DNA from 2 places in the Streptomyces sp. NPDC016562 genome. Region 2 is predicted to be linked to the other one. Evidence: riboswitches for the same ligand, from Rfam matches in the RefSeq annotation. Region 2 holds a riboswitch; the other holds the start of a gene.
The links. Region 2 has a riboswitch for ZMP and ZTP ahead of ACF059_RS11120 (bifunctional 5,10-methylenetetrahydrofolate dehydrogenase/5,10-methenyltetrahydrofolate cyclohydrolase). Riboswitches for the same ligand answer to the same signal wherever they lie in the genome.

Region 1 (17,503 bases), on a different contig from region 2:
GTGACGTGCGGGTGGTACGGGAAGGCCAGCTCGCGGCTGAGCGGCCCCTGCGGGTCGCGGACCTCGCCCTGGAGGCGGGTGCAGCCCGCGGCGCCCTCGACGACCTTGACGAAGACGACCGGCGAGAGGGGACGGAAGGTCCCCGTGCCGCCCAGCCGCATCCGGAAGCCGCGGAAGCGGGCCGCGACCTCGGCCAGGTGGGCCCGGACGACCGGCAGCCGGTCCGCGTCCACCTCGGTCGGCGGCACGAGGGTGACATGGGTGGGGATGCCGTGCGCGGCGGCGTCCCCGAAGCCGGCGCGCAGCTGCTGGAGCTGGCTGCCGTACGGCTCCGGGACCGCGATCGAAACGCCGAGCGTTACGGTCCCCATGTCTCTCCTCCGCTTGTCTCCGTGGACTGCTGCCGCCCCAGTGTGGCGGCAGCACCCCCGTTCTTGCCAGGGCTCCCGGCCCGCAGGTGCGTTCGTCAGTGCTTGGCGGGCAGCAGACCGAGGCGGTCGTAGGCCTGCGCGAGGGTCTCGGCGGCGACCGCGCGGGCCTTCTCCGCGCCCTTGGCCAGGATCGAGTCCAGCGTCTCGGGGTCGTCCAGGTATTCCTGGGTGCGCTGCTTGAAGGGTGTGACGAAATCGACCATCACGGCGGCCAGGTCGGTCTTCAGCGCGCCGTAGCCCTTGCCCTCGTACTTCGTCTCCAGCTCGGCGACCGTCTCGCCCGTGAGGGTGGAGTAGATCGTGAGCAGGTTGCTGACGCCGGGCTTCTTCTCGCTGTCGAAACGGACCTCGGCCTCGGTGTCCGTGACCGCGCTCTTGATCTTCTTCTCGGTGACCTTGGGCTCGTCGAGGAGGTTGATCAGGCCCTTGGGCGAGGACGCGGACTTCGACATCTTGATCGCCGGGTCCTGGAGGTCGTAGATCTTCGCGACCTCCTTGACGATGTGCGCGGCGGGCAGGGTGAAGGTCTGGCCGTAGCGCTGGTTGAAGCGCTCGGCCAGGTCGCGGGTCAGCTCGATGTGCTGGCGCTGGTCCTCGCCGACCGGGACGGCGTTCGCCTGGTAGAGCAGGATGTCGGCGACCTGGAGGATCGGGTACGTGAAGAGGCCGACGGTGGCGTTGTTGACGCCGCCCTTGGCGGACTTGTCCTTGAACTGCGTCATCCGGCTCGCCTCACCGAAACCGGTGAGGCAGTTCATGACCCAGCCGAGCTGCGCGTGCTCGGGCACGTGGCTCTGGACGAAGAGCGTGCAGCGCTCGGGGTCCAGGCCGGCGGCGAGCAGCTGCGCCGCGGAGAGGCGGGTGTTCGCGCGCAGTTCCTTCGGATCCTGCGGCACGGTGATCGCGTGCAGGTCGACGACCATGTAGAACGCGTCGTGCGTCTCCTGCAGGGCGACGTACTGGCGGATGGCTCCGAGGTAGTTCCCGAGGTGGAACGAACCGGAGGTGGGCTGGATGCCGGAGAGCGCGCGAGGACGATCAGAAGCCATGGCCCCATTCTCTCAGGTGCGGGGGCGGGCTCCGGCCCGCCGGACGCCGCGCCGGGTGCCGGGGGCGGCGCCCCCGGCACCCGGGCCGCGGGGTCAGGACAGCGGCAGACCCGGGGCGGGGAAGGCCGACATCAGGGACGTGACCTCCGCGCGGACCGCGGCGAGGGCCTGCTCGTCCCCCTTGGCGGCGGCATCCACCGCGCGCGAGATCCAGTCCGCCACCGTCGGCATGTGCGCCGCGGTCAGGCCCCGCGAGGTCAGCGACGGCGTCCCGATGCGGATGCCCGACGGGTCGAAGGGCTTGCGCGGGTCGAAGGGGACCGTGTTGTAGTTCACGACGATCCCCGCCCGGTCCAGGGCCTTGGCCGCGACCTTGCCCGGCACCGCCTTCCCGGTCAGGTCGATCAGGATCAGGTGGTTGTCGGTACCGCCCGAGACCAGGTCGAAGCCCCGCTCCAGCAGCGCCGCGGCCAGCGCCTTGGCGTTGGCGACGACCGCGTGCGCGTACGAGACGAACGCCGGCTGCGCCGCCTCGTGCAGCGCGACCGCGATGCCGGCCGTGGTCTGGTTGTGCGGGCCGCCCTGGAGGCCCGGGAAGACCGCCTTGTCGATGGCCTTCGCGTGCTCCTCCCGGCACATCAGCATGGCGCCGCGCGGACCGCGCAGGGTCTTGTGGGTCGTGGTGGAGATGACGTCCACGTGCCCCGCCGGGGACGGGTGCGCGCCGCCCGCGATCAGGCCCGCGATGTGCGCCACGTCCGCGACCAGGACCGAGCCCGCCTCCTCGGCGATCGAGGCGAAGGCCGCGAAGTCGATCGTGCGCGGGAGCGCCGTACCGCCACAGAACATGATCTTCGGCCGCTCCGCCAGCGCCAGCTCGCGCACCGCGTCGTAGTCGATCAGCCCGGTGTCGGGGCGGACGCCGTACTGCACGCCCCGGAACCACGAGCCGGTCGCCGAGACGCCCCAGCCGTGCGTCAGGTGCCCGCCCATCGGCAGGGCCATGCCCATCACGGTGTCGCCCGGCCGGGCGAAGGCCAGGTACACGGCCAGGTTCGCGGGCGAGCCGGAGTACGGCTGGACGTTGGCGTGGTCCACGCCGAACAGGCCCTTGGCCCGCTCGACTGCCAGGGCCTCGACGCGGTCGATGTTCTGCTGGCCCTCGTAGTAGCGGCGGCCGGGGTAGCCCTCGCTGTACTTGTTCTGCAGCACGGTGCCGGAGGCTTCGAGGACGGCCGCGGACACGTAGTTCTCGCTGGGGATCAGGCGCAGGGTCTCGGCCTGGAGCACTTCTTCGGCGGCGACGAACGACGCCAGCTCGGGGTCGGTCGCGAAGAGGGCGGGATGGCGGCTCGCGGACATGGCGGGCTCCTCCGGGGTCGATGTGATCGGTACCCCGCGAGGCCCAGGCGAGCGGCCCTGTGTGCGGTCGAGCGCGCACGGCTCCCCCGGAGTTCGTTCTCCGTGCGCCAGTCGCCGTGCGTACCGCCCACCTTAGCGGGCGTGGCGGGTGGGCCGGCCGCGCCGAAAGGAAGGTTTCCGCAACCGAGGTCCGCGCGACGGCGGGGAGGCGACGATAGGAAGGTGACGCCACCCTCGTCACCGGTTCACCCGGCGAGACCGACGATCGGAGACCCCGTGTCGACAACTGCTGATGCCATCCGCTCCGCCGAGGCCCACAGCGCGCACACCTACCACCCCCTCCCCGTGGTCGTCGCCTCCGCGGAGGGCGCGTGGATGACCGACGTGGAGGGCCGCAGATACCTCGACATGCTCGCCGGGTACTCGGCGCTCAATTTCGGCCACGGCAACCGCCGCCTGCTCGACGCCGCCCGGGCGCAGCTGGAGCGGGTCACCCTCACCTCGCGCGCCTTCCACCACGACCGCTTCGCCGACTTCTGCACCGAACTGGCCGCGCTGTGCGGCAAGGAGATGGTGCTGCCCATGAACACGGGTGCGGAGGCCGTCGAGACGGCGGTGAAGACCGCCCGCAAGTGGGGCTACGAGGTCAAGGGCGTCCCGGACGGCCAGGCCAAGATCGTGGTCGCGGCGAACAACTTCCACGGCCGCACGACGACCATCGTGTCCTTCTCGACCGACCACGAGGCCCGTGACCACTACGGCCCGTACACCCCCGGCTTCGAGATCGTCCCCTACGGCGACCTGACCGCGCTCGGCGCCGCCGTCACCGCCAACACGGTCGCCGTACTGCTGGAGCCGATCCAGGGTGAGGCGGGGGTCCTGGTGCCGCCGGCCGGATACCTGGCCGGCGTACGGGAACTGACGCGCGAGCGGAACGTCCTCTTCATGGCGGACGAGATCCAGTCGGGGCTGGGGCGGACCGGCAGGACCTTCGCGTGCGAGCACGAGGGGGTCGATCCGGACGTGTACGTCCTCGGCAAGGCGCTCGGCGGCGGGGTCGTGCCCGTGTCGGCGGTGGTCGCCGACCGGGACGTGCTCGGCGTCTTCAAGCCCGGCGAGCACGGCTCCACTTTCGGCGGCAACCCGCTGGCCTGCGCGGTCGCCCTGGAGGTGATCGCGATGCTGCGCTCCGGCGAGCACCAGCGGCACGCCGCCGAACTCGGCGACCACCTGCACCGGGAGCTGAACCTGCTGGTCGGCGGCGGCGCGGTGACCGCCGTGCGCGGGCGCGGGCTCTGGGCGGGCGTGGACGTCGACCCGGCGCACGGCACGGGCCGGGAGATCTCCGAGAAGCTGATGGAGCGCGGGGTGCTGGTGAAGGACACCCACGGCTCCACCATCCGGATCGCCCCGCCGCTGGTGATCAGCAAGGAGGACCTGGACTGGGGCCTGGACCAGCTCCGGTCCGTACTCGCGACCTGACGGGGCCGCGGCGGCCCGGCGGGCGCGGCGGGATCCTCCCGGTCACGGCGGCGCGCGTCGACGCTCCCGGCCCTGCGGTGGACACCGGGAGCGGCCCGCCGGACGATGGGAGGACCCGTACGGGTGCGCGCCCTGCCGATTCCGGGCCCGACCCTCCGATGGGAGCAACCCCATGTACCGACGCAACCGTCACCGCCTGCTCTGCGGCGCCCTGGCCTCCTCCGTCGCGCTCGGCGCCGCCGCCGCCCTCGCCGCACCGGCCGCCGCCGCCCCGGCGGCGGTACCCGCTGCCAGCTGCACGGTCACACCCGACCCGCAAGGGCGGTTCGTCGTCATCACCGGCGAGGGGTTCACTCCCCCGCGCACCCTCAACGACGGCGAGTCCACCGAGCCGCTGAACATCGACGCCGACGGCAACTTCCGGGTCCAGCGGTTCCAGAAGAACGTCCACTACACCGTCCTCGCGGTCAACGAGGACCAGGACTTCGTCTTCGTGAACTGCAAGGTCGCGCGGTCCACGCCCTCCGCCGGCGACTCGGGCCGAGACGTCCTTCGACAGCTACTGCGGTGACGACTGACGGCCCTACAGGATGACGTGGGGCAGGAAGCGGGCGTACTCGTCCGTGACCGGCCCCGCCGATTCCCGGATGCCGAGTCCCGCCGCCTCCTCCTCGACGACCCACGCGCCGAGCACGACGCGGTTGCCGTCGAAGTCGGGCAGCGGGGCCAGGGCCTGGAAGACGTACGTCTCTCCGTCGGCCGGGACGAAGGGCTCGCCGCCCTCGCCCGCCTCGTGCAGCGTGACCCCGGCGCCCTCGCGTCCCAGCAGCGGCTTGGCCGCGTACCCGCAGGTCGCGGCCAGCTCGCGCGGGCCGTCGAGGTAGGCGGGCAGCAGGTTCGGGTGGTCGGGGAAGAGCTCCCAGAGGATCGCCAGCAGCGCCTTGTTGGCGAGCAGCATCTTCCACAGCGGCTCGATCCAGGCGGTGGTGCCGGAGCCGCCGCCGTGGTCGTAGGTGCCCAGCACCTGCGGCCCGAACGCGTCGGTGACCAGCCACTCCCACGGGTAGAGCTTGAAGCAGCTGCGGATGAAGCGGAGCCGCTCGTCCACGAACCGGCCCGAGAGGCTGTCCCAGCCGATGGTCTCCACCGAGAGCGCGTGCGTCTCCAGGCCGGCCTGTTCGGCGGTCTCCTGGAGGTAGGCGACCGTCATCAGGTCCTCGCCGAGCTCGTCGGTCTCGGAGTGCGCGAAGTGCACCGGGCCGGGCGGCAGCAGCTCGGCCTGCCGGCGCCAGGCGTCGACGAGGCGCTCGTGGAGGGAGTTCCACTGGTCGGCGCCGGGGAAGCGTTCCTCCATCCAGAACCACTGCGGGCTGGCCGCCTCCACCAGGGAGGTGGGCGTGTCGGCGTTGTACTCCAGCATCTTGGCCGGGCTGCCGCTGCCGTCGTAGCGCAGGTCGAAACGGCCGTACAGGGAGGGCTGTTCGGCGCGGCGGCGCCAGGACTCGGCGATCCGCTCCGCGAGCCCGGCGTCGGTGATCCCGAGGTCGGCGAAGCGGTCGTGCTCGACGATGTGCGCGGCCGCGGCCAGGCACATGGCGTGCAGTTCCTCGACGACGTTCTCCAGCGCCTCGACCTCGGGCAGGGAGAAGGAGTAGTAGGCGCTCTCGTCCCAGTAGGGCCGCAGCGAGTCGTCCGGGTAGCGGGTGAGGGGGTAGATCAGGCCCTGCGCCTCGACGGTCTTCTGCCAGTCGGGGCGGGGCTCGATGGTGTGCCGCTGCATGGACGGTCAGCCGCCGGAGGAGCCGGAGCTGCTGTGGCCGCCGATGCCGCCCCGGGTGACCGCGGCCTTGTCGAAGCTGCCGCCGGAGACCTTGCCGTTGCTGACGCTGCCGCCGTAGTAGTACGCGCCGCGCCCGCCGCTCTTGCACTCCTTGTCGTTCAGCTTCTCCAGCGTCGAGCGGGACGCGCAGCGCTTGTCCGGTTCGTCACTGCTGCCGCAGGCCACGAGTGTGGCCGCGAGCAGGCCCATGCCGCCGAGTGCGACGGCTCCGGAGCGCATACGGCGCTGGTTGGTGCTGCTGCTGTCCATGTCCCTGTTCCCCCTAGAGGCGTGCTGCCGACAGACTAGAGCGGGCCCCCCGGCCGATGGAATCCGGCCGCCGCGAGATCCGTGACCTAGAGTCAGTTCGTGCTCATTGGGATGATTTGCGCGCTCGGTGCGGCGGTCTGCTTCGGTACGGCGTCGGTTCTGCAAGCGGTCGCGACGCGGGCGGCGGAGCCGGGCACGGGGTCCGGAGTGGACGCCGCCCTGTTCCTGCGGGCCGTGCGCCAGTGGCGCTACCTCGCGGGGCTCGGCCTGGACGCGGCCGGCTTCGTGCTCCAGATCGTCGCGCTGCGCCATGTCCCGATCTATGCGGTGGGAGCCGCGCTGGCCGCGAGCCTCGCCGTGACGGCGGTGGTCGCCGCACGTCTGCTGCGCGTACGGCTGTCCCGTACGGAGTGGGGCGCGGTGGGGGTGGTGTGCGCGGGGCTGCTGATGCTGGGGCTCGCCGCCGGGGAGGAGGGCGCGAAGACCGGGCCGCTCGCGCTGAAACTGGGGCTGCTGGGGGTGGCGGCACTGGTCCTGCTGGTCGGGGCGGTGGCAGGCCGCCTGCCGGACGGCCCGCGGGCGCTGGTCCTCGGCCTGGCCTCGGGCACGGGCTTCGGGGTGGTGGAGGTCGCGGTCCGGCTCCTCGACTCCGTCCTGGACCTGCGCAATCCCGCCCTGTACGCCCTTCTGCTGGGCGGCGGCGCCGCGTTCCTGCTGCTCACCTCGGCCCTGGCCCGCGGCTCGGTGACGGCGGCCACCGCGGGCATGGTCCTCGGCGAGACGATCGGCCCCGCGGTGGTGGGCGTCGCCTGGCTCGGCGACCGCACCCGCGAGGGCCTGACGTGGCTGGCGCTGACGGGCTTCGTGGTGGCGGTCGCGGGAGCCCTGGCCCTCGCCCGCTTCGGCGAACCGGACGCTGCCCCCTCCGGCCCGGCCGCACCATCCGGCCCCGCCGCACCATCCAGCCCCTCCGGCGTTTGAGGAGCGGGGGTTCGGGGGCAGCGCCCCCGACAGCGGCGCCACCGTGGGGGGGGGGGGGGGGGGGGGGCGGGGCCCGGGGGGGGGGGCGGGGGGGGGGGGGGGGGCCCCCCCCCCCCCCGCCCCGATCCCCTTCCGCCGCTTACACCCTGGGGGTGTTACGCGGGGCGGCCGCCGAAGGGCGCGCCGGTGCCGTAGTACGTACCCAGTTCCTCGCGGTAGCCGGCGTCACCGAGATGCTTGTCGCGGTGGAACTCCGGGGCGTTCTTGATCTGCTCCTTCGTCCGCTCGACGAAGATCTTCCGCTCCTCCGGGTCGATCCGGGTCACGGTGCTCGCCGGCAGCAGGACCTCCTTGCCGAAGATCCAGACCCCGGTGTCCACGACCAGGTAGGCGTCACCGACTTCGTCGGAGTGCTTGTCGACCTTGCCGATGGCGCCGTCCGTGGCCTCGACCTTGTAGCCGGTCAGGTCAGTGCCGGCCAGGTGCCCGGCGGTCGGCTGGTAATTCCACACATGCTCAGTCACGCGAATACAACTCCTCAGATCTCAGAGATGAAGCGGCCCGTGCCGCCTGACTCTTCTCGTGCGCCGCACGCGGCGACTGCTACGCCGCCGCGTTTTTGGAGGCGGTATTCAAACAGCCCCGCTGGATCGCGACGCCTCCGCGGCCTTTCAGACCACTGTCCCGCTACCAGCGGTACCAGCGGCCACTGCTGCCCTTGGGCCGGGCGACGAAGCCGACCAGCCACACCACCAACACGATGACGGCGATCCACCACAGTGCCTTTATGGCGAAACCCGCACCGAAGAGAAGAAGGGCCAGCAGAAGAACAAGAAGCAGGGGAACCATTGTTATCAACCTCCGACACGCCGCCTGCCCTGCATTCTGGGATTCACACACCCGACTTGCCTTTCTCTCTGTGAGCGAGGCGATCTGTTCAACCCACACGGCTGGGGTAAGAGGGGCACATGTTCAACCATCGAAGGGTGCGTACAGCCATCGTCCTGGTGATCAGCTGGGTGGTGATGACAGGTGTGGAACGAGTGGCCGAACACAACCCATGGGGTTCGGCCTTGCTCAGGGGGCTGGTGTGGGCAGGCGTGGTCACCGGCGTGTGGTGGTTCTCGGAGTGGACTCAGATACGGCCTCCGCAGCCTCGCCCCGAGGAGTCCCTCAGGAGCGATGAGCGCGCGCCGCGCTGACCTGGCCTCGAGCAGGCTGCCGGCCACGCCGCGGCGGGTGCGTCGAGGGCGGGCGGAGGGACACCCGACTGCCTGATCTGTGGGGGCTGAGGGGTTTGAAATGCGACACCGGGGCATCCCAGAACAAGACTCAGCCTTTGCCGGCCTATGGAGGCAGCAGTGACCACGTACGTCATCACCGTGCCGGGCACGTTCCTGAGGGACGTCGACGATGCCACTCGCTCCGAGCTGGCGAGGAGCCTGGCTTCGCACCACACCGACTTGAGCGAGACGGAGGACGTGGAGCTGCTGACGGTCCACGAGGACGGCACCTTCTCCGTACGGCTCGAAATCGAGGCCGTGGACAAGGCGACGGCGGAGGACGAGGCCGTCCGCCTGGCAGGGGCTGCCCTCCAGAAACTGGGCTTCTCGGAAGAGGACGCACCGCTGGGGCCTCCGGCCGTCACCGGTATCGACGGTGAGTTCTGAAATCGGCCCGGGGTCACCGTGGTAGCGGGGGCCCCGGGACTGGGCCAGGGACCGTGAGCCTGTCCCCTTCAGGCAGAGTGTGGCGTAACGGTCGGCCGTCTGCCCTGGCTTACGCAGGCGGCGTCTGACAGAGCATTACGGAGGAGCATGTGGGACGGTCCCTTTTACCGGGTCAAGCGTGATGGATACGAGATCTGCTTCGTCCCCGATGCGCGAGACGACCTCGATGAGGTCTGCAATGTCGACATGTGGGTCATCCGCGATGACGGCGATCGCTGGTCCGGAACCGTGGTCACGCTCCATGAGGTACACCGCATCATGGACCGCCAACGGCAGGCGGGCGACCCAGAAGGCGCCTACTGGTGGTGCTGGGACGGCCTCATCGTCCGTGAGGCCGGCGTGCCGTCGATGGTCAAGGCGATCGACGGGCTCGTTGCCACGGGCGAGCACGAGACAGTCCTTCGCCATGTTGGGCCGGCAGAAGACCTCTGAACTGGTTGGCTCCGGCTTACAGAACCAACGTCCGGCACGAACGCGCGTAGGGCCATGACAAGGGCACGGCGTGACGTACGCGGCGCGACTCCCAGACCGCCCCGGACCGGCTGCTCCGCCACGGCCACGGCCGCAGCGGCCTGACGGATTCGGCGTGGTGCTCGTACTCGCTGCGGGCAGCTTCCAGCAGCCGCTTCCAGGAGGTGACCGGGGGCCTTCGCTTCGGGAGGGCTCGGCGCTCGCGCTCGGTCATGCCTCCCCAGACCCCGTATTCGACGCGGTGGTCGAGGGCGTGGGCCAGGCATTCCGTGCGCACCACGCAGCCAGAGCAAAGAGCCTTCGCTCTCGTCTGCGCAGCGCCCTCCACGAAGAGCTTCTCCGGGTCGCCGGTCCGGCACGCGGCCCGTTGCCCCCAGCCCTGATCCCCGCCCATTGTTCGCCGCCCTCTCCCCGACCCGGCTCCCCCACCCCGCACTCCACGGGCGGCTTGAGCGCGACCGTACGGAAGGGTCCACCCTGCCGTCTACAACAGCAGCGGCACTGCCGTCTGGGCCTGCAACACCATGAACGGCGCCGGCGAAACCGTCGACATCAACACACGAGGCGTCGTGTACGTCGGCCACACGCCCATCACCGCCAGCTGCTGAGCCGGCCCCCGCAGAACGAACACCCCGCCGGAAGCGAACGTCCGGCGGGGCTTCTGTGCGAGCCGGGCGACCAGGGAGGGGCTGGAGAACCGTTCACGTCCGCATCGCGGCAGTGCTCGTTGGCGGAGGGATAGACGTCGGCTGTGCTGGGCCCCTGGTAGAACCGGTGAATGGCATACAGGTTCACAGCCCGTGCGGTGGCTGCCGAGATCGACGTTGATGGCGAGATGCAGGCTGGCGTGGCGGAGGAGGATGGAGGCTTCTTCCTGCTGTTCACGAGCGCCATGGGTGAGCCGTCCGCACAAGACGTCTCGCTCGGGCTCGACACTTACTGCGTGATGACCCCGGACCAATGCACGACCTATGGCTGTGTCCGCGAGGTCGCCCTGACAGGCAGCCTGCTTACGGTGTTGCTGGACCCCGAGTGTCTGGATGACTTGGAGTTGGAGGAAGCGAAGCTCGAGGCGGTGCTCGACGTACCGGCGGAGAGTATGGACGAGATGCGCGAGGTACTTGCGAAGGTGTTGACCTTCGGACGCGAGGAGGCCCGGCCTCGGCTCATCGGTTTGTCAGGTTGATCCCCCGGATCGGTGGAGTGCCTCATACGAGCGATGCGAGGCCGAGGCTGTCGTGATCCAGGCGGGAGGTGCCCTCCAGGGGCATCCGAGCGGACCGAATGCGCGGGCAAGGGGGCCGAGACAGCCGTCGACAGGCGCGTTTCGTAGGCAAACCGTTGTCAACACGTGGTTGCCCCGCGAGTCCGTCACCCGCATCCTGACGGTTCAGCACGATCACGTGGAAGAGAACGAAGGTTTCCCGCACATGCAGCACACCCCCGACCTCGGAAGCAACTCGCTCAGCAAGCCGGATCCGTGGGCCAAGTTCCGGGGGCTCGTCTGGTGGCAGTTGGTGCTCTCGATCGCGCCAGTCATCCTGCTGCCGATCGGCGGGGCGATAGGCGGCGCCTTCGGGGCGGCGGGGCTCTACGCGAATCTCTCCCTGGCCCGCAAGCCGTTGGGGACGTCGGTCAAGCTCTTTGTGATGCTGGGCGTGGTACTCGGCTCTTACCTTGGATACTTCCTCGTCGCCGGTGTCCTCTACAACATGTTCAAGGGCTGATCCCTCCAGTCAGGGGAGTGCTGATCTCGGCGACCGGGCCGCGGGCGCGGGGTAGCTGGCCCCACCCCGCGGGTTGGGGGGCAGGGCCGGGTACCCGGCCCTGCCCCCCGCGGCCGCACGTAGGCGGGACCGCCCGCGTCCGGCTCGTGGTGCAGTTCACCGGCGCCGCTCAGAACCGGCCGGCCTGGTGAAACAACCTTTAGTGTCCTCGGCCGGTGGCGGAGGCGATGCCGAGCCAGGTGTGGCGGTTGCCCCACCAGCACCAGCCGACCTTCGGGGCGTTGCGGTGCTCGCGGCCGTCCCGGCCCGAGCCGTTGCTGATCCAGATCGCCGGGGTGCGGGCGTCCAGCGAGCCGTTCGCCTTGCGCAGCCGGGAGCCGATGGTCATGAAGCAGCGGTTGCGCTCAAGGACCTCCGGCTGCTGCAGCACCCAGTGGATGCCTTCGGTGAGCAGCAGCGGGGTCCGGTCCTGTTCGGTGAGGGCAGGCAGCGCCTCCTCCGGGGTCCAGTTGGCCATGTGGTCGCCGCGGTCGAGGCCGGTGACGAGGTAGAGGGGGCCGTCGGGCAGCTCTACGGCGGAGGGGGTGAACCGGTCGACGTCGGTCATGTCGGTGACGACGAAGCCGGACTTGCCGTCGCGGTGGAGCAGCGGTGCGAGGACGGACGCGGGGGCGCGGTCCGGGTGGACGGCGAGCAGGGCGTCGGCGTCGGAGCTGCCGGTGGCTTCGGCGGCGAAGGTGCGCAGTTCGTCTTCGGTTATCCCCGCGAGCTCGTGCACCCCCAGCCGGATCAGGTGATCGGCCTGGGTGACCAGCGGCGGGAGGGGGAGCAGGGTGGCCGGGGACGAGGTGTCGGGCAAGGTACTCCTCGGTTCGCGGTGTGAGCAGTAGACCTGGGGCCAACGAAACGTCCTGCGGGATTGTTCCCGGCGCGGCGACCCTCCGCACCCTCCGCAGACCGGGCCGCCGCGGGACGGACCGGGCCGTCGCCTCGACGTCCTGGGCGGGCGGTGGGCTCCGCCTCAGCGCGGGGTGAGGACGCAGAACTCGTTGCCCTCCGGGTCGGCCAGGACCGTCCACGGCACGTCGCCCTGGCCGAGGTCGACGTCGGTGGCGCCGAGGGCGCGCAGCCGGGCCACCTCTGCCGCGTGATCGTCTCCGGGGTACGGGCGGAGATCGAGGTGGATGCGGTTCTTCACGGTCTTCACGTCGGGTGTGCGGACGAATTCGAGATACGGGCCGACGCTCTTGGCGGAGCGCAGCACCGCCTGTTCGTCGGTCACCTCGTGCACGGTCCAATCCATCGCCTCGCCCCAGAACCGGGCCATGGCCCGGGGGTCCGCGCAGTCGACGACCACCGCGGCCATCGGCCCCGTGTCCCGGTAGACGGCGCGAGGCTCCAGGACGCAGAACTCGTTGCCCTCGGGGTCGGCCAGGACCGTCCACGGGACGTCGCCCTGGCCCACGTCGGCGGGCGTCGCGCCGAGGAGCCGGAGGCGCGCGACCAGGTCGGCCTGGTGGGCCGCGGAGGTGGTGGCGAGGTCGATGTGCACCCGGTTCTTCACCGTCTTGGGTTCCGGGACGCGAACGATGTCGATGTAGAGGGCGGCGGGGTCGGGATAGACGAGGCCCACGGGTTCGAGGTTCGTCACGCCGGGTTCCTCACTGTCGATGCCCCAGCCGAGCACCTCCGCCCAGAACCGGCCGAGGGTGGAGTCATCGCGAGCGTCCATCGCAATCTGAACAAGCCGTGTCGCCATACCGCCGACCTTATGCACGCCGTCCTGCGACGACAAGCGCATGTGCTGTTGGGAGTCCTGAGTGTGTGTCAGGGACGCGCTGCCGCCCCCGCCCGGGGAGGGACGGGGGCGGAAGCGAGGGTACGGGCGACCCGGGTGGGCGGTCAGAACGCGAAGACGGGGTTTGCGTTGAAGGTCGCGGCCATGACGCAGGAGTTGGAGAAGGTGTGCTTCCAGGAGATGCGGCTGCCCTGCCAGACGCCGTCCGCGGTGACGGTGACGGGGGCGTAGTGCATCGGACAGGCGCGGTTCGTGTCCGGGGCGGCCAGGAGCCCGTCGAAGGTGCCGTCAGTGGCGGCGAGCGCCGCGCAGGCGGCCTTGGGGTCGGGGTGCGTTCCCTGGGCGGTCGGCGCGCAGCTGAGAGTCGACGCCCGAACGACGGTCGCCGCGTCCTCGCCCTGAGCGACGGTCAGGACCATGGCGGAGGGGGCGTACAGGCTGGCGGGCTGTGCCTCGGCGATACCGGTGGCGCCGGCCAGGGTGAGGAGGGCGGCGGCGGAGACAGCAGCGATGCGGTGACGCACGACGGAACTCTCTTTCAATTCGAAGGGTATTCGCAGGAGATGCCTGCGATATGCCGACTGGACGTCACCGAGTCTGTCGGTCGCGAGGGATACATGCACATCGAACGCCGATTATCAGACATCTCGTTCGATTATCGGCGAACGAATGGTCGTTCGGGCAGCTCGGGCCGGGTGCGCGCCTCTTCGTGATCAGGCAACAGCGGGTGGTAACGGTGGATGCGGAGGCCGTTCGTGAGGCGTTGACCTGCTGTCGGTCGCGCGCGGTTCACCGAACATCCATCCAGGCTGACCGGATAGCGCCGGTTTCGCCGCCGACGCGCCCCGGAGCATGCCGGTGCTCCCGGCTGCCGGGGACGGAAGCTCGTACGTTGCCTGTCATGACTGAACTTGGACCCGTTGTGTGGCCGCCCGCGCCTTTGCGGACCGAGCGGCTTGTGCTCCGCGCTTCGGAGGGCCGCGACCGTGCGGCGTTCATCGAGCTGTTCGCCTCGCCCGAGGTACGGACGTACCTAGGTGGCCCACGACCACGCGCTGAGCTTGAGAATGCGGTGCCGGAAGTACCCGGGCGGCGACCCGGCGTGTTCGTAGTCGATCACGAAGGGGTGACGATCGGCGTCGTCACGCTCGACCGTCGAGACCCGGAGCGTCCGGGGCACGTCCGTCCTGATGGCGGGGAGGCCGAGCTCAGCTACATGCTCCTGCCGGAGGCATGGGGACGTGGCTACGCCTACGAGGCTTGCGCCGCGACGCTCGGCTGGTTCGCGGACGCGTTTCCCGGCGAGCCGGTGGTGCTCTGCACCCAGGTGGCCAACGGCCGCTCGGTGCGGGTCGCGGCGAAACTGGGGTTCACCGAGGTGGAACGGTTCGACGAGTTCGGCGCGGAGCAGTGGTTCGGCGTGCGTTGATCGGTCCCGCGGGCTCCCGCTTCGAGCCGGAAGCCGCTTCGAACCTGGTCAGTTGGGCGAGCTCAATGATGTGATGGCCACATGGCGGACCCTCACGACGACGAACCCCCCGAGCACCGGCGCTATGCCCAACACCTCAAGGCTTTGGACAGCGTCGCCGAGGCGGACGAGGTGAACCTGCTGGCTGCCGTCCTCCGCGACGACGACACGTCCATGGCCGAGAGCGCCGTGAACCACCACCTTGAACGCCGGGCGGCCGAGCAGCTGACCAGCCCTCAGTTTCGCTGCTGGGCGCAGATGATGGCCACGGTCATCGGCGACCGTACATTCCTTAGCCGCCGCCTGCGCGAGTGGACTTTGCTCAGATCCATCGCCCTGGACGAGCCCTGGACCGACGAGGAGTTGCTGACCGCGTCCGACTGGTTCCAGCGCACGGCCGCCTCCGCGCAGCTCGTCACCTCGCCCGACGCCCTCCGCTTGCTCGCCGAGCACGGACGCACCCGCCGCGTCCGCAACGCGGCGAGCCGCAGGACCCAACGGCCACCACACGCCCCAGTGACTGGGCCACTCTCCGGCAGCCGCCCGTTCCGGTGGCTGCCCTATGACGCGAGCTCTCTCGCGCGCCTGGGTGTGGGCGGTGAGGCGGGGTCTGCGCTGGTCGAGCGGGGGTTGCCGACCGACTGCAATCGCATGTTCGTGCGGGACTCGGGTCGGGAACTGGATGTCCGCGACCTTCCGCCGGGTCGGGCTGCGTTCCTCGGTGCGTTCGAGGACGGCCTCAACACGTACTGGCTGCTGATCGACAGCGGTGAAGTGTGGATGGTCCGCGGCTATGAAGGCGAGGGGGATCAGCAGTACGGGCTGGTCAACTCTTCGGTCGGCGGTCTGCAGAACGTTCTGGAGGTGTGGGAGGCTTTCGCCTTCTCGGGAAAGAGCGATGCGGACGACGACTACGAGGACTTTGTCGAAGTCGTGCTTGAGCGGGCCCGCCAGAGCGATCCGCGGGTGTTCGAGGACGACAACGCCTGGTGGTCACGCGTTTTCGAAGAAGTCGAGCTCGGCATGTTGGTCCCGGAAGAGGGATAGCCGCGGGACGCGATGGTCACGGGCGGGGCCGATTGTCATAGCGACCTCATTGCGCGCGCCAGTAGACCGTCATGTCGAAGCCGGTGGGGCGTCCGCCACCCCGCCTTGGGACTCTGACCTGTTCGAGCACAGGTATGAACTGCGGGCGGGGCGTCACCCCACTGTTCGGATTGAATCTTGCAGTTCAGCCCTCCCCGGGAGCGGCCCAGGGCCTCGTCGGAACGGAGTCCGGCCGTGCGACTGCGGCCCAGAATGCGTGGCGCGCGGGTGAGCGCGCCGGTGCGAGTTCGTGGAAGCACGCGGGCAGTCATAAATGTCTGCCGCAGGGGGCGGGGTACGTGATTCGGCGTCATGGGTACACGTGAGTGCGTACCATCGCCTCACACATGCTCTCCCCCGCAGAAATCGAGGAACCCATGACGACAACCACCAACGTCACTCGCGTGCAAGACGACTACGCCCAGCAGATCGCCAGCGACCTCTCGACGAACCAGTCGGCACAGGAGCAGACGCGAAAGGAACTGGAGCGGCTGCAGCAGGAACTGGAGGAGCTTCAGGAAGGCGAGAAGGTTCTTCTCAAGATGCAGGAGGCCTTGGGTATTTCGGCGAAGCCCGCGTCCGCGTCCGCGCCGTCCGCCAAGCGCAACGTGAAGCGTGCCGCGGTGCCGGCCGCACGCAGCGCAGGCTCACGGGGTGCGAAGAAGGCTCCGGAGCCCAAGGCCGCAGCCACCGCGGCGCCGCGCAAGCGCAAGGCGGCCGGTGAAACCGAGGTGAAGAAGGACACGAGCGGCGGCCCCTCCTGGCTGGAGCTGGTCATGGCCACGCTGGCCGGTCAGACGGAGCCCCGGTCCGCCGCCGAGGTGACCGAGACCATCAGCGCCGCGCACCCCGAGCGCAAGGTCCAGGCAGCGGTCATCCGCAACACCCTTGAGCAGGGTGTCGCCCGTGGCCGCCTTGAGCGCTCCAAGCAAGGCCGGTCCGTCTACTACACCCCCTCCGGCTCCGCTCCGGCGGACGCGGGCACCGATCAGCCCCAGCCCAAGCCCCTGCCGCAGCCGTAAACCCCTCCCCCGGCAGCCCCGCTCCACCGCACACTCACCGAACCGGGCTGCGTCCGGTGCCCCACTGCACCGACAGTCCCGCGGGCGGCCAGGACCGCGCACGGCTCGACGCCCGCTCGGGACCTTCCGGACCCGAGCGCGAGCGGTTCACGGAGCTGGCCACCGAGACGCCGCCGTCCGAGGCGATCAGCCGACGGCGGCGGCAGCGGGGGCGGTGACGGTGGCCGACAGCCTCCGCGATGACCCCCGACCCGGCGCTCCTCGCTCCGCCGGGAGCCGAGATCGATTGTCAGTGGTGGGTGAGACGGTAGGAGCATCCAGTCGGAACGAGGGGGAGCTGCCATGTCCGGTACTCAGAACTACATCAATCACGTTGCTCTTGTGCTGGATGCCAGTTCGTCCATGTCACACCTGAGCCACAAGGTCGTCGACGTCGCCGATCAGCAGATCGCCTATCTCGCCCGCCGATCGAGGGAGCTGGACCAGGAAACCCGTGTCACGGTGTACGTCTTCGCCGACAAGGTGGAGTGCGTCATCTACGACAAGGACGTGCTGCGCATGCCGTCGCTGAAGCAGCTGTACCGGGTCGGCGGAATGACGGCTCTGCTGGCGGCGGCCCTGAAGTCACAGCGGGAGCTGGCACAGACGGCGCAACTGTACGGCGACCACAGCTTCCTGACGTTCGTGCTGACCGACGGACAGGAGAACGCGAGCCATCGCTGCCCGGACGCCCCCGCCAGGGACCCGCGTGAACTAGTCACGGCCGTGGCCGAGATGATCGAGAAGCAGCAGGACAACTGGACGCTG
Region 2 (13,042 bases):
ACGGCGCCGGCGCCGAACGGCCGCCGCGTCGCCGTCCTCGGCGGCGGCGTGGCCGGGCTGACCGCGGCGCACGAACTCGCCGAGCGCGGCTACGCCGTCACCGTGTACGAGCGCCGGGCGCTCGGCGGCAAGGCGCGCAGCATGGACGTGCCGGGCAGCGCCCGCGGCGGCCGCAGGCCGCTCCCCGCCGAGCACGGCTTCCGCTTCATCCCCGGCATCTACCACAACCTGCCGGACACGATGCGGCGCATCCCCTTCCCCGGCAACCCCCGCGGGGTGTGGGACAACCTCGTCGCGCCGCGCGAGATGATGTTCGCCCGGGCGGCCGGCCGCGAGGACCTGCGCGGGCCCATCCCCTGGCCCGAGCACGCGCCGGCCGAGCTCACGCCCGACGAGCTGCGGCGGGCCCTGACCGGCATCCTGCAGTCGCTGCTGCGGCTCCCGCCGCACGAGACGGCGTACTTCGTGGACCGCGTGCTCGTCTTCCTCACGAGCTGCGACGAGCGGCGGAACGAGGTCTGGGAGCGGACCCCCTGGTGGGACTTCGTGCGCGCGGAGCAGATGTCGCACGAGTACCAGCGCATCCTGGCCGTCGGTGTCACCCGCAACATCGTGGCGACCAAGGCCGAGGAGGCCTCCACCCGTACGGTCGGCACCCTCGGCGAGGCCTTCGTCTTCAACCTGCTGGGCCGCGGGGCGGACGGCCCGCCGGACCGGATCCTCAACCTGCCGACGAACGAGGCGTGGATCGACCCGTGGGAGGCCCATCTGCGGTCGCTCGGAGTGGAGTTCAGGATCGGGTGGACCGTACGGGAGGTGCAGTACGGGAGCGGGCGCGTGAGCGGGGTGGCCGTCGAGGGTCCGGACGGGGCCCGGCAGACCGTCGTCGCCGATCACTACGTCAGCGCGCTGCCCGTGGAGCACGCCCGCCGGACCTGGAGCACGGCGCTGCGGGCCGCCGATCCGATGCTGGGGCGCTGCGACAAGCTGCAGACCGACTGGATGACGGGCATCCAGTTCTATCTGACCGAACGGGCGCCGCTGGTGCACGGACACCTCAACTGCATCGACTCCCCCTGGTCGTTGACGGCGATCCAGCAGGCCGAGCACTGGCCGGCCCGGAACTTCCCCGCCGACTACGGGGACGGCACGGCCGTCGACTGCCTGTCGGTGGACATCTCGGAGTGGGACAAGCCCGGCATCCTCTACGGGAAGACCGCCAAGCAGTGCACGCGCGAGGAGGTGGCGCGCGAGGTGTGGGCGCAGCTGAAGGCCTCCCTGAACGACACCGGGAAGACCCTGCTGAGCGACTCCAAGCTGCATTCGTGGTTCCTGGACCCGGGCGTGGACGGTCTGGGCACCCCGCATCCCACCAACCAGGACGAGTTGCTGATCCACCCCGTCGGCACCCTGCACAACCGGCCCACCGCGGGCACCCGCATCCCGAACTTCTACCTCAGCGGGGACTACGTGGCGGTCGACATCGACCTGGCGACGATGGAGGGCGCGAACGCGTCGGCGCGGGCCGCGGTCAACTGCCTGCTGGACCGCGACGCCTCCGCGGCCGCGCGGTGCACGGTCCGGCCGATGTACCGGGCGCCGGAGGTGGAGTCCGCCAGACGGCACGACGCCTGGCGCTACCGCCTCGGCCTGCGGAACGTCTTCGACCTGGGCTGACCCGGTGCGGACGCTCGGCTACCGTCGGGAGCATGACCACCACGACGCCCACGGTCGGCTCCCTGCTCCGTACGTGGCGGGAGCGGCGCGGTATCAGCCAGCTGGAGCTGGCGGGCCGCGCCGACTCCTCGTCCCGGCACATCAGCTTCATCGAGACCGGGCGCTCCCGGCCGAGCGAGGAGATGGTGCTGCGGCTCGCCGACCGTCTCGACGTACCGGTCCGCGAACGCAACGCCCTGCTGCTTTCGGCGGGTTACGCGCCCCGCTACGCGCAGACGGCGCTGGACGACCCGTCGATGGGGACGCTGCGCGAGGGCATCCAGCGGCTGCTGACCGGCTACGAGCCCTACCCGGCGCTGGTCGTGGACGCCACGTACGACGTCGTCGCCGCCAACACCGGCATCACGATGCTGCTGGAGGGGGTGCCGGAGCACCTGCTGGCGCCGCCGCTGAACGCCATGCGACTCACGCTGCACCCCGAGGGCCTCGCTCCCAGGATCCACAACCTCAGGGAGTGGCGGGGCCACCTGCTGGCGCAGATGGAGCGGCAGATCGCGCTGGCCCGCTCCGAGCCGCTGCGCGCGCTGTACGAGGAGGTCTGCGCCTACCCGGTCGCCGAACGGCCGGGCGACCGCGCACCGGACGAGCCCGTCGCGTACATCGCGCTGCCGCTCCTCATCGAGCACGACGGCCGTCTGCTGTCCTTCGTGTCGTCGATCGCGACCTTCAACACGCCCATGGACGTGACCGTCGCCGAGCTGGCCATCGAGACCTTCCTCCCGGCCGACCCGGCGACGGCGAAGTACCTGCGCTCACTGCGCGACTGAGCGCAGGGCGAGCTGCTGGAGCAGGGCGAACGAGGCCACGGTGACGGCCTGCATCGGGATCCACAGCAGGCCGGCGGTGGTGGGGCTGAACCAGACCAGCAGGGACACCAGGCTGAGCGCGGCCCAGGCGTAGTTGGCCTCGATGACGCACTTCACGGGGAGGACGGGCGGCCGGCGGCGCGAGGCGAGCCAGCCGACCCCCGCCCCGAACAGGGTCAGGAACAGGCCCAGTTCCAGCAGGACGCCCTGGCCGACCCCGAGCAGCCGCCCCAGTGGGGCGGAGAAGGCGACGTAGGCGAGTCCGTTCCCGGTGGTGACCACGGAGTCGAGGGCGAGGAACCTGCGCAGCATGGTCTGCGGCGCGGTGGTGCGGGCGAGGGTGCCGAGCAGGGTTGCGGACATGGCGGATCAGCCTCCGTCGAGGGTCGAATGCGCTGGTGGGAGACGGGGTCCGGAGCCGAGTGCGCGGCTCCGGAACCCGATGACCCCACCTTGCCGGGCGGCCGCGGTGGGGTCGATTACCTCCGAGGTCATGCCAACGTTCTTTGAGGTGAACGGCAGGAAACGTTGGGTTACCGCTGGTTCGGCAGGGGGCGGGCGGTTACGCTTCACGCAGCCCAGCCCACTCGAACGTCTTGTCGACTCATGGAGAATCGGGAGAATCCGCCGGTGCGAGCCGCCGCCCGACCCGACCTCGCCGCGATCTGGCGGCGCGTGGAGGAGCTGTCCGAGCGGCGCGGCCAGGACCCGGCCGAGGTACTGGCGCCGGAGCGGCTGAGCCATCTGTGCGGCGTCGATCCCCTGCGCATCCCCGCGGTGGTGGCGGGCACCGCGGCCGAACTGCCGCTGGAGCGGCGCGTGCACGAACGCTTCCTGCGGCTGCGCGCCACCCGCCGCGACGCGCACGGCCGGGAGTGGCCGCTCGCCGCCATCGCCTCCGACTTCGACGCACCGGGCGCCTCCCTCGGCCCCCTCAACGCGGGCGCCGGACTGCCCAGGCTGGGCCACGCGGCGGGCGTCCAGCGGTTCTTCGGCGTCTACGCCGGTTTCCTCCTCGCCGACCACCGCAGCGCGGTGGAACGGGCCCTCGTCCTCGCCTCGGACAGCGCGCAGGGCGCTCTCGGCGCGGAGGGCGGCGCTCACGGGACGGAGGACCTGGAGCACCTCTCGTACCTCACCGGCATCCCCCCGCAGGCCATCCGGCTCACCCTCGACGGCGCCCCGCCCCGCCTCCCGCTGAGGGAACAGGTGCGCCAGCGGTTCGCGCACCTGCGCCGCACCCGCCCGCGGGAGGACGGGCAGCCCCACTCCCTGGCCGCCATCGCCAAGTCCTTCGACGCGTCGGGGCAGTCGCTGACCCGCCTCGCCCAGGGCGAGGGCCTGCCGAACCTCGCCGCCGCGGCCGGGATCCAGCGCTTCTACGGCGTCGAAAGCGGCTTCCTGCTGGCCGACGACACCGAGGCGCTGGCCACCGCCCTGACCGGGATCGCCCGCGAACTGGAGTCGGCGGAGCGGGAGCAGGAGAACCCGATGCTGGCCGTGATGCGTTCGCACGACGTGCGGAGCATCGTCACGCGGGCCGGCCGACTCTCCGCGCGGGGCTGGAAGTCACTCGCCGCCCACCTGGACGACCTGCTCGCGCGGGAGGGCCAGCTGGGCCGTCCGGCGGGGACCGACGAGGGGAACGCCCCATGAGGACCACACCCGCGGGCCGCATCCGGCTCCACGCCGGGAAGAACCGTTTCCGAGGCGATCGAGCGCATCAAGTCCTCGCTCGGCAGGAGGCGTCGGGTCACCGCACATGACCCCCGCCACCCCGCCGACGCACTTCCTCCGCCGATGCCTTCGCACGGCCCTGACAGAGAGCACCACACGATGACCCAGTCTTCACCGCCCCGCCACGCCGTCGTCATCGGCGGCAGCCTGGCCGGCCTCCTGGCGGCCGCCGTCCTCGCCGAGCACACGACGGTCACGATCATCGACGCGGACCCGCTGCCCGAGGGCCCGGCGCCGCGGCGTGGACTTCCGCAGGCCCGGCACACGCACCTGCTGTGGTCGGGCGGGGCACGGGCCATCGAGCAGATACTGCCGGGCATCACCGAGGACTGGACGGCCGCCGGAGCCATCCGCCGCAGTCTGCCCACCGACCTGGTCACCAAGACCGCCCAGGGCTGGATCCCGCGCTGCGGGGAGAAGCAGTTCAACATCTCGTGCAGCCGCGACCTCCTCGACTCGGTGGTCCGCGCCCGGGTGACGGCCCTGGAGGGCGTCTCCACCCTCCAGCGGAGCCGGGTACGGGGCCTGGAGGGCAACGCGGCACGGGTCATCGGCGTCCGCGTCGACACCCCGGAGGAACGGGACAGACTCGTGACCGCCGACCTCGTGGTCGACGCGAGCGGGCGCGGCTCCCGCGCCCGGGGCTGGCTCCAGGAGCTCGGGGTGACCGGCATCCGGCAGGCCCAGGTCGACTCCGGGCTCGTCTACGCCACCCGCATCTTCGAGGCGCCGGCCGGCGCCCACGCGTCGGGCTTCCCCATCATCAACGTGCAGTCCGACCCGCGCGTGCCCGTGCCCGGGCAGACGGCCACCATCGTGCCGATCGAGAACGGCCAGTGGCAGGCCACCCTGTCCGGCACCCGCGGCGGTCAGCCGACGGGCGACCCGGACCTGTTCATCCCGTTCGCCAAGGGCGTCCGCGACCCGATCGTCGGCGAGCTGCTGGAGGGCAAGAAGCCCCTCACCGACGTCGCCGTCACCCAGGGCACCGCCAACCGGCGGGTCTACTTCGAGAAGGCCGACCTGCCCGACGGGTTCTTCGCCGTCGGCGACTCGGTCGCGACCTTCAACCCGCTGTACGGGCAGGGCATGACCGTCGCGGCCAAGGGTCTGCTGGCCGTGCGCCTCCTGCTGCGGTCCAAGGGCCTGGCCCACCCCGCGATCGGCCGGGAGGCGCAGCGCGCGATCGCCCCGCAGGTGTCCATCGCCTGGGACCTCGCCACCTCGCAGGACATCCTCTACCCCGGGGCCACCGGCATGAAGCCGCGGGCCGGGGCGGGACTGCTCAACGCGTACGTCAACCGCCTGATGACAGGCGCCACCACCGAGGAGGCGCTCACCGCCGCCCTCTTCAAGGTGCTCACCATGAGTGCCTCGCCCACCCACTGGCTGCGCCCGTCGGTGATCTGGCACGTGCTGCGCGCGTCGGACCGGGGCGCGCTCAAGGCGGCGCCGCTGACCGCCGCCGAACGCCGGATCGCCGGGCTGGACCAGGAGGGCGACGGGGTGGGCCCGGCCAGCCCGGTGGGCCGGGCCCTGTGACGTAGGCCATGCAGGGCGGCTATGAGAGGCGGGCATGAGAAACGCCCCGGACCGTTCGCTCCGGGGCGTCCTCGGCTTCGGCCGCTCAGACGAGGTCGGCCAGCTCCAGTCCGGCCTGCGCGGCGGCGGCCTGGACGGTCTGCTCCAGCAGGACGGCGATGGTCATCGGGCCGACGCCGCCCGGTACCGGGGTGATCAGGGAGGCGCGGGCGGCGGCCGACTCGAAGTGGACGTCGCCGACGTTGCCCTCGTTGTAGCCCGCGTCCAGGACCACCGCGCCCGGCTTGATGTCCTCGCCCCGGATGAACTCGGCCTTGCCGACGGCGGCCACCAGTACGTCCGCCTGGCGCACGATCGACGGCAGGTCGACGGTGCGGGAGTGGCAGTAGGTGACGGTGGCGTTCTGCTCCAGCAGCAGCATCCCGGCCGGCTTGCCCAGGATCGCGCTGCGGCCGACGACGACGGCGTGCTTGCCGGTCAGGTCCACGTCGTAGGCGGCCAGGAGGCGCATGATGCCGCCGGGGGTGCAGGAGACGAAGCCCGGCAGCCCGAAGCCCATGGCGGCGAAGGAGTGCATGGTGACCCCGTCGACGTCCTTGCCCGGCGCGATGGCCTCGAAGGCGGCGCGCTCGTCGATGTGGTGCGGGACGGGGTGCTGGAGCAGGATGCCGCTGATCTCGGGGTCCTCGGACAGCGCGGTCAGCGTGGCCACGAGCTCCTGCGTGGTGGTCTCGGCCGGCAGCTCGACGTGGCGCGAGGTGATCCCGGCCTTGGAGCAGCGATTCTGCTTCATGCGCACGTAGGTCACGGAGGCCGGGTCCTCGCCGACGAGCACGGTCGCCAGGCAGGGTGCGGTGCCGGTGCGCTCGGTGATCTTCGCCGCGTAGGCGGCGGTCTGCTCCGAGATGCGGCGGGCGAGGGCGGTGCCGTCCATCAGCCGGGCAGAGGCGGTGGCGGTGGCAGGGGCAGAGGCAGACTGGGCAGTCGTCACGGGGTCTCCTGAACGTCGCTGCGGATCGCGGTTCGCCCAGGCGCGCGGCAGTCGGCGTACCGGAGTACGCCGGGCCGCTCCCCGGTGGTGATCCACCCGAACGCCAGTCACGGCCCGCCGACCACTGTAGTCGACCAATCCGGTGGTTGCCCGGCGCCCGACCTGGGACGATCGATCCATGACGCGCACTTTCGACCATCTTGTCGCCGAGGCCGAGTCCGTCTCCGTGGACGGCTGGGACTTCTCCTGGCTCGACGGCCGGGCAACCGAGCAGCGCCCGTCGTGGGGCTACCAGCGGCTGCTGGCGGAGCGCCTGGCCCGGGTCCGGTCCGCGCTGGACATCCAGACGGGGGGCGGCGAGGTCCTCGCCGGATCCGGTCCCCTGCCGCGGCTGATGGTGGCCACCGAGTCCTGGCCGCCCAACGTCGACCGGGCGACCCGGCTGCTGCACCCGCTGGGCGCGGTGGTGGTCGCGGACTCCGACGAGCCGCCGCTGCCCTTCGGCGACGAGGCCTTCGAGCTGGTCGCCAGCCGGCATCCGGTGACCATCTGGTGGGAGGAGATCGCCCGGGTGCTGACGCCGGGCGGCACCTACCTCTCGCAGCAGGTCGGGCCGGCGAGCGTCTTCGAGCTCGTCGAGTACTTCCTCGGCCCGCAGCCGGAGGAGGTCCGGCGCGGCCGGCACCCCGACGACGCGGTCGCCGCCGCGACCGCTGCGGGCCTCGAAGTCGTCGATCTGCGCTCCGAGCGACTGCGGACGGAGTTCCACGACATCGGAGCCGTGATCTACTTTCTCCGGAAGGTGATCTGGATGGTGCCCGGCTTCACGGTCGGGCAGTACCGGGACCGGTTGCGGGAGCTCCACGAACGGATCGAACGCGAAGGCCCGTTCGTCGCGCACACCGCCCGCTTCCTCATCGAAGCCCGCAAAAAAGGGGTGACGGGGAGGGCGGACGGATCCGGGCCGGATCGGGTTGCGCGGCCACAGCGTGGCGCAGGTCACTCAATTCAGCGCGTAACGAATCGACTCGGGCATGCGATGAACCGACAGGCGTCCTCGCGCGGCCCGGAATACAGACCCCCCTCGGGTCTGTTTCCCAAGTTCGCGCGATGATGTCCCGCCCACCCCTTATCTGTTCGCAACGAGAGGCTCCTTGTGTCGCTCAGCCCGTCCCGTACGTTCCCTCCGGAGATCGCCGAATCGGAGGCCCTCGTCGCGCTCGTCGAGCGCGGCCGCGAGCAGGGTCACATCAACGGTGACGACGTGCGCCAGGCCTTCGAGGCCGGCCGCATCCCGGTGGACCAGTGGAAGCGGGTCCTGCGCAGCCTGAACCAGGTCCTGGACGAGGAGGGTGTCGCCCTTCACGTCAGCGCGGCCCCCGCCACCAAGGCTGCCGCCAAGAAGCCCCGCAAGGCTGCCGCCGCCCCGGCCCGCACCGTGGCCAAGAAGGCTCCCGCCGCGCCGCGCCCCATCGGCGCGCGCAAGACCTCGGCCGCCACGGCCACGGCCACGGCGATATCCGCTGCGCCGGCCGCCGCCGTCGGGGACGAGGCTGCCGCGGAGGCCGCCGCCGAGCCGAAGAAGCGCACGGTCAAGAAGGCCGCGGCCAAGAAGACCGCGGTGAAGAAGACCGCCGCGGCGAAGAAGACCAGCGCCAAGGACGCCGACGAGGGCGAGACCCCGGCCGTCGAGGGTGAGGACTGGGCAGCCGAGGACCTCGTCGACGAGGCCGAGGAGGAGACCCCCAAGCCCGGCGGCACCCAGGGCTTCGTCCTGTCCGACGACGACGAGGACGACGCCCCGGCGCAGACGGTCATGGTGGCCGGCGCCACCGCCGACCCCGTCAAGGACTACCTCAAGCTCATCGGCAAGGTGCCGCTCCTCAACGCCGAGCAGGAGGTCGAGCTCGCCAAGCGCATCGAGGCGGGCCTGTTCTCCGAGTACAAGCTCGAAGAGGAGGAGGACCACAAGCCCGCCTTCAAGCGCGAGCTGGAGATCCTGGTCGAGGACGGCCGCCGCGCGAAGAACCACCTGCTGGAGGCCAACCTCCGCCTCGTGGTCTCCCTCGCCAAGCGCTACACCGGCCGCGGCATGCTCTTCCTGGACCTGATCCAGGAGGGCAACGTCGGTCTGATCCGCGCCGTGGAGAAGTTCGACTACACCAAGGGCTTCAAGTTCTCCACGTACGCGACGTGGTGGATCCGCCAGGCGATCACGCGCGCCATGGCCGACCAGTCGCGCACCATCCGCATCCCCGTGCACATGGTCGAGATCATCAACAAGCTCGCCCGCGTGCAGCGCCAGATGCTCCAGGACCTGGGCCGCGAGCCCACCCCGGAGGAGCTGGGCAAGGAACTGGACATGACCCCGGAGAAGGTCATCGAGGTCCAGAAGTACGGCCGCGAGCCGATCTCCCTGCACACCCCCCTGGGTGAGGAGGGCGACAGCGAGTTCGGTGACCTCATCGAGGACTCCGAGGCGGTCGTGCCGGCCGACGCGGTCTCCTTCACCTTCCTCCAGGAGCAGCTGCAGTCCATCCTGGGCACGCTCTCGGAGCGCGAGGCGGGCGTGGTCTCGATGCGGTACGGCCTCAACGACGGCCAGCCGAAGACGCTCGACGAGATCGGCCGCGTGTACGGGGTCACCCGTGAGCGCATCCGCCAGATCGAGTCGAAGACCATGTCGAAGCTCCGCCACCCGTCGCGTTCGCAGGTGCTGCGCGACTACCTCGACTGAGCCGACCCCTTCCAGCACGCCCCTGACCTGCGCTCGCGCGGGCCGGGGGCGTGCTGCGTCGGGCCCAGGCAGCGGTCATGAGGTGGGTCACACCAGCCGGAAGACCGGGCCGCGGGGGGTGAACGGCAGGGAGGCGCCCTGTGGGAGCAGGTAGGCGTGTTCGCGCCGGATGCGCAGGCTGTCGCAGCCACCGTCCGTGATCACCAGGACCGGCGCACCCGGCGGGAAGTCCTCCGCGCGGTGCAGCAGGTCGATGCCCGGTTGCAGGACGGTTCCGCCCCGGCCGCGGACCCGGACGCGGCCCGCGATCTCCGTCGGCGGCAGGTAGCCCGCGTCGTACGGCGCCGCGTCGCAGAAGACGACGCGCGCCGCCGGTACGTCGCGGGCCTGCGCGTACGAGGCGATCGCGCCCAGCGCCTTGCCGAGCAGGGCGGCGTTCATCGATCCCGAGGTGTCGAGGACCACGCCGAAGGTGCAGCGGGCCACCTCCTCGGGCGGGAAGTACCGGCCCGCGCGCGGGATGTCCGGGGTGGAGGCCTGGCGGCGGGCCGGGCGCGCGTAGGACCGTACGGCCACCGGCCGCGGCACGTACGCGTCGAACCAGCGGGCGAGCGCCGCGTCCCACGGCACGGGTGGGTGGGCCAGGGCCCGGATCTCCTGGACGAGCCCGGCGGGCAGCAGGCCGCGCTCCCCCGCCTCGTGCAGGTCGAAGCCCTGGACCAGGCCGCGCCGGTAGAACTCGTCGAGGTCCGTGTACGGGCGCTGCGCGCCGTGCGCGAGCGGCTCGCCCAGGATGTCCCCGGCGCCCTTGCCGCGCAGGGTGGCGAGCCGGCGCATGCGGCGCAGGTCGGTGGCGATCCGGTCGTAGACCTCCTCGACCGAGAGGCCCTGGAGCGAAGCGTCGTACAGCAGGCCCTCCGGCATGCTGCCGACCCGCATCTCCACGAGCCAGCCGTTGACGACGTAGTCGGCGGCGACGTTGTGCAGGTACGGGTCCCGGGCGCCGCGGCGCTCGCCGTGGCGCAGGGCGGCGTGCAGCATCTCGTGCGCCAGGACGAACCGCCATTCCTCGTCGTCGAAGGTCCGCAGCGGGTTGATGTAGATCTCTCCCGCGGTGGCGCTGACGGCGGCGATGGAGATGTTCTGGGCGCGGGCCAGCTCGGCGTCGGCGACGATCTCCAGTCCGGCGGCGAGTCCGCCGAGCAACGGGTAGGAGGAGACGAACCAGTTGAGCGCACGGTCCCACGGGCGCGGGGTGCGGCCCTCGTGGCCGCCGGCCACGGCCATGGTGGCGGAGACGGCCCGGGTGAGGGCGTGCGCGAAGGCGGTCTCCCAGTCGGGGACCGCGCTCGTCGGCGTCCGCCAGCCGACCAGGACCTGGTCGGGGTGGTCCCCGGCGGTGCCGCAGCGCTCGTAGGCGGGCGGGATGCCGTCGCGGCGCCAGCGGGCGGCGAGCAGGTCCTCGTCCCCGCCGGGGTACTCGGCCGGGAGGTGGTCCGGGGCCCGGCCGACGGGGAAGGTCAGCAGGAAGCGGTTGACGACGGCGCAGCGGGCGGCGAGGTCGAACCGGTCGGGCTGGGGGCGGTCCTCCTTCTCGGCCGCCGGGACGTGTCCGAAGCCGAGGTGCAGCAGGGCGTGGGCGAGTGCCCAGGCCCAGGTGCGGGGGTCGGCCCGCCGGGTGGGGTGGACGTGGAGGGTGCCGTTGGACGTGACGGCGACCAGGCCTCCCGCGGGTGTGGCCGCGCATCCGGTCTCGCGGCAGATCTTCGCGTCCACGGCGCCGAGTGCCGGATTCCGTTTGACCAGGGCGAGGCCCTCGGCGAAGGCCTGGGCGGCCGGGTCGGGCTTGGCGGCCTTGGCGGCCTTGGCGGCCTTGGTCCGTGAGGTCCGGCTCATCGGCGGGCCTCGACGAGGCGGGGCATGTCGCGGGCGGCCTCGATCAGGAACCAGGCGGGCAGGACCGGCAGACCGTCGGCGTCGTCGGCGATGACGGTCTGGGCGACCTCGACGGAGATCTCGGCGAGCTGGACGAGGAGGGCCTTGGCCCGGTACGCGGTCTCGCGCAGCCCCGGGGAGACGTGGGCCCGGTCGGCGGGCAGTTCCTTGATCAGCCGTCCCCGGAAGGCGTCGGCCAGGTAGTACAGCAGGTCCCGGTCCTGCGGGCGGCGCGGCCAGTTCGCGTCGCCCTTCATGATCGCCTCGATGCCGAAGGAGTGCCGGACGATCTTGGCGTAGCCGCAGAAGGAAACGGCGTGCGCGGGGGTCAGGGTGCCGTGTGCGATGACCTTGAGGGTCTCCTCGTCCAGTCCGCTGCCGGCTCCGCTGCTGGTTCCCGTTCCGGTTCCGGCGCCGAAGGAGTGGAGGGCGTCGGAGAGCATGTGCCAGGAGCGCGGCGTCGAGAACGGCTCCTCCGTTTTGGGCGGCTGCGACCAGAGGTGGTCGGGGCGGTCGGTGAGGTAGTCGGTGATCCACGGGTGGATGCCGTGTTCGCCGGCCCAGACCAGCCAGTCCTGCGCGGAGGCCGTCAGGTGCACGTGGGTGAGGCGGTTCACCAGGGCCGAGGCGATGGGCCGGGCCAGCGCGTTGTCCGTGGCACGGTTGCCCGCGCCGATGACGATGGAGCCCGCGGGCAGCTCGTAGGAGCCGATGCGGCGGTCGAGGATCAGCGAGTAGAAGGCCTTCTGGACGTCCGGGCTCGCCGCGTTGAGCTCGTCGAGGAAGAGGCAGTACGGCTCGTCGCGGGCGATGGCCTGCGGCGGGCAGAAGACGGACTTGCCGTCACGGATCTGCGGGACTCCGATCAGGTCCTCGGGCGCCAGCTGGGTGCCGAGGAGGCTGACGCACTCCAGGCCGAGGGAGTCGGCGAACTTCCGCACGAGCGAGGACTTGCCGATGCCGGGAGCCCCCCAGAGGAACACGGGCCGCACGGTGGCGAGGCCGAGGAGCAGTTCGGGGATCTGGGCGGGGGTGACGGTGACGGCTGCCTGCACGGGTGGTGTGTTCCTCATGATCGGGTCGTGTGGTGCCGCCCAGTGTGGGCGCACCGCACGACCCGGGGCATCAGGTTTTCCGGCGGGCGGGCACACGCCGACAGCGTGGTCAGGTCTCCAGGAGGTGCTTCAGCTTCTCCTCGCTGCGGGGCATCTCCTTGCGGACCATGGGCTTGACGGCGAGGGGGACCAGGGCCCGGCCCATGCCGTGACCCTCGAAGTCGACGGACAGGGTGACGCGGGAGCGGGCGCCGCCGTCGAGGGGTTCGATGGTGCCCCGTACGTCGGGCCGGACCGGACCGTCGACGCCGTGGAAGTGCCAGCTCCGAGGCGGGTCGAGCTCCGTGACCTCCAGGGTCGAGGGAATCCTGCGCTTGCCGATCTGCCGGGTGACGATGACCCGCGAGCCGATGTGGAGGGGGAGGTCGCCCATGGGAACCGCGGAGACGGCGCTGTCCTGCCACTCCGGCAGGTGCGTGGGGTCCGTGATGTAGGAGTAGAC

Region 1: linked by a shared signal. The riboswitch ahead of glyA (serine hydroxymethyltransferase) and the one ahead of ACF059_RS11120 (bifunctional 5,10-methylenetetrahydrofolate dehydrogenase/5,10-methenyltetrahydrofolate cyclohydrolase) in region 2 are both predicted to bind ZMP and ZTP.

The regions. Positions count from the first base shown of each region.
Region 1 covers NZ_JBIBRZ010000001.1:842,500-860,002, forward strand. The annotation lists gene ACF059_RS03855 (2'-5' RNA ligase family protein) at 1-371, opposite strand, end outside; gene trpS (tryptophan--tRNA ligase) at 467-1,480, opposite strand; gene glyA (serine hydroxymethyltransferase) at 1,574-2,842, opposite strand; ZMP/ZTP riboswitch at 2,877-2,967, opposite strand; gene rocD (ornithine--oxo-acid transaminase) at 3,119-4,324, shown strand; gene ACF059_RS03875 (hypothetical protein) at 4,497-4,895, shown strand; gene ACF059_RS03880 (glutathionylspermidine synthase family protein) at 4,908-6,104, opposite strand; gene ACF059_RS03885 (hypothetical protein) at 6,111-6,413, opposite strand; gene ACF059_RS03890 (hypothetical protein) at 6,525-7,394, shown strand; gene ACF059_RS03895 (PRC-barrel domain-containing protein) at 7,550-7,918, opposite strand; gene ACF059_RS03900 (hydrophobic protein) at 8,082-8,243, opposite strand; gene ACF059_RS03905 (hypothetical protein) at 8,756-9,064, shown strand; gene ACF059_RS03910 (hypothetical protein) at 9,212-9,556, shown strand; gene ACF059_RS03915 (WhiB family transcriptional regulator) at 9,573-9,989, opposite strand; gene ACF059_RS03920 (Imm10 family immunity protein) at 10,401-10,781, shown strand; gene ACF059_RS03925 (hypothetical protein) at 10,999-11,322, shown strand; gene ACF059_RS03930 (DUF5701 family protein) at 11,522-12,181, opposite strand; gene ACF059_RS03935 (VOC family protein) at 12,344-13,081, opposite strand; gene ACF059_RS03940 (subtilase-type protease inhibitor) at 13,225-13,644, opposite strand; gene ACF059_RS03945 (GNAT family N-acetyltransferase) at 14,022-14,549, shown strand; gene ACF059_RS03950 (SUKH-4 family immunity protein) at 14,631-15,635, shown strand; partial or broken gene ACF059_RS03955 (IS5/IS1182 family transposase) at 15,721-15,913, opposite strand; gene ACF059_RS03960 (hypothetical protein) at 16,022-16,696, shown strand; gene ACF059_RS03965 (vWA domain-containing protein) at 17,039-17,503, shown strand, end outside.
Region 2 covers NZ_JBIBRZ010000002.1:726,379-739,420, reverse strand. The annotation lists gene ACF059_RS11145 (FAD-dependent oxidoreductase) at 1-1,677, shown strand, start outside; gene ACF059_RS11140 (helix-turn-helix domain-containing protein) at 1,710-2,504, shown strand; gene ACF059_RS11135 (hypothetical protein) at 2,490-2,906, opposite strand; gene ACF059_RS11130 (hypothetical protein) at 3,174-4,199, shown strand; gene ACF059_RS11125 (NAD(P)/FAD-dependent oxidoreductase) at 4,380-5,822, shown strand; gene ACF059_RS11120 (bifunctional 5,10-methylenetetrahydrofolate dehydrogenase/5,10-methenyltetrahydrofolate cyclohydrolase) at 5,908-6,756, opposite strand; ZMP/ZTP riboswitch at 6,841-6,934, opposite strand; partial or broken gene ACF059_RS11115 (class I SAM-dependent methyltransferase) at 6,992-7,744, shown strand; gene ACF059_RS11110 (RNA polymerase sigma factor) at 7,970-9,550, shown strand; gene ACF059_RS11105 (hypothetical protein) at 9,638-11,446, opposite strand; gene ACF059_RS11100 (ATP-binding protein) at 11,443-12,540, opposite strand; gene ACF059_RS11095 (SRPBCC family protein) at 12,650-13,042, opposite strand, start outside.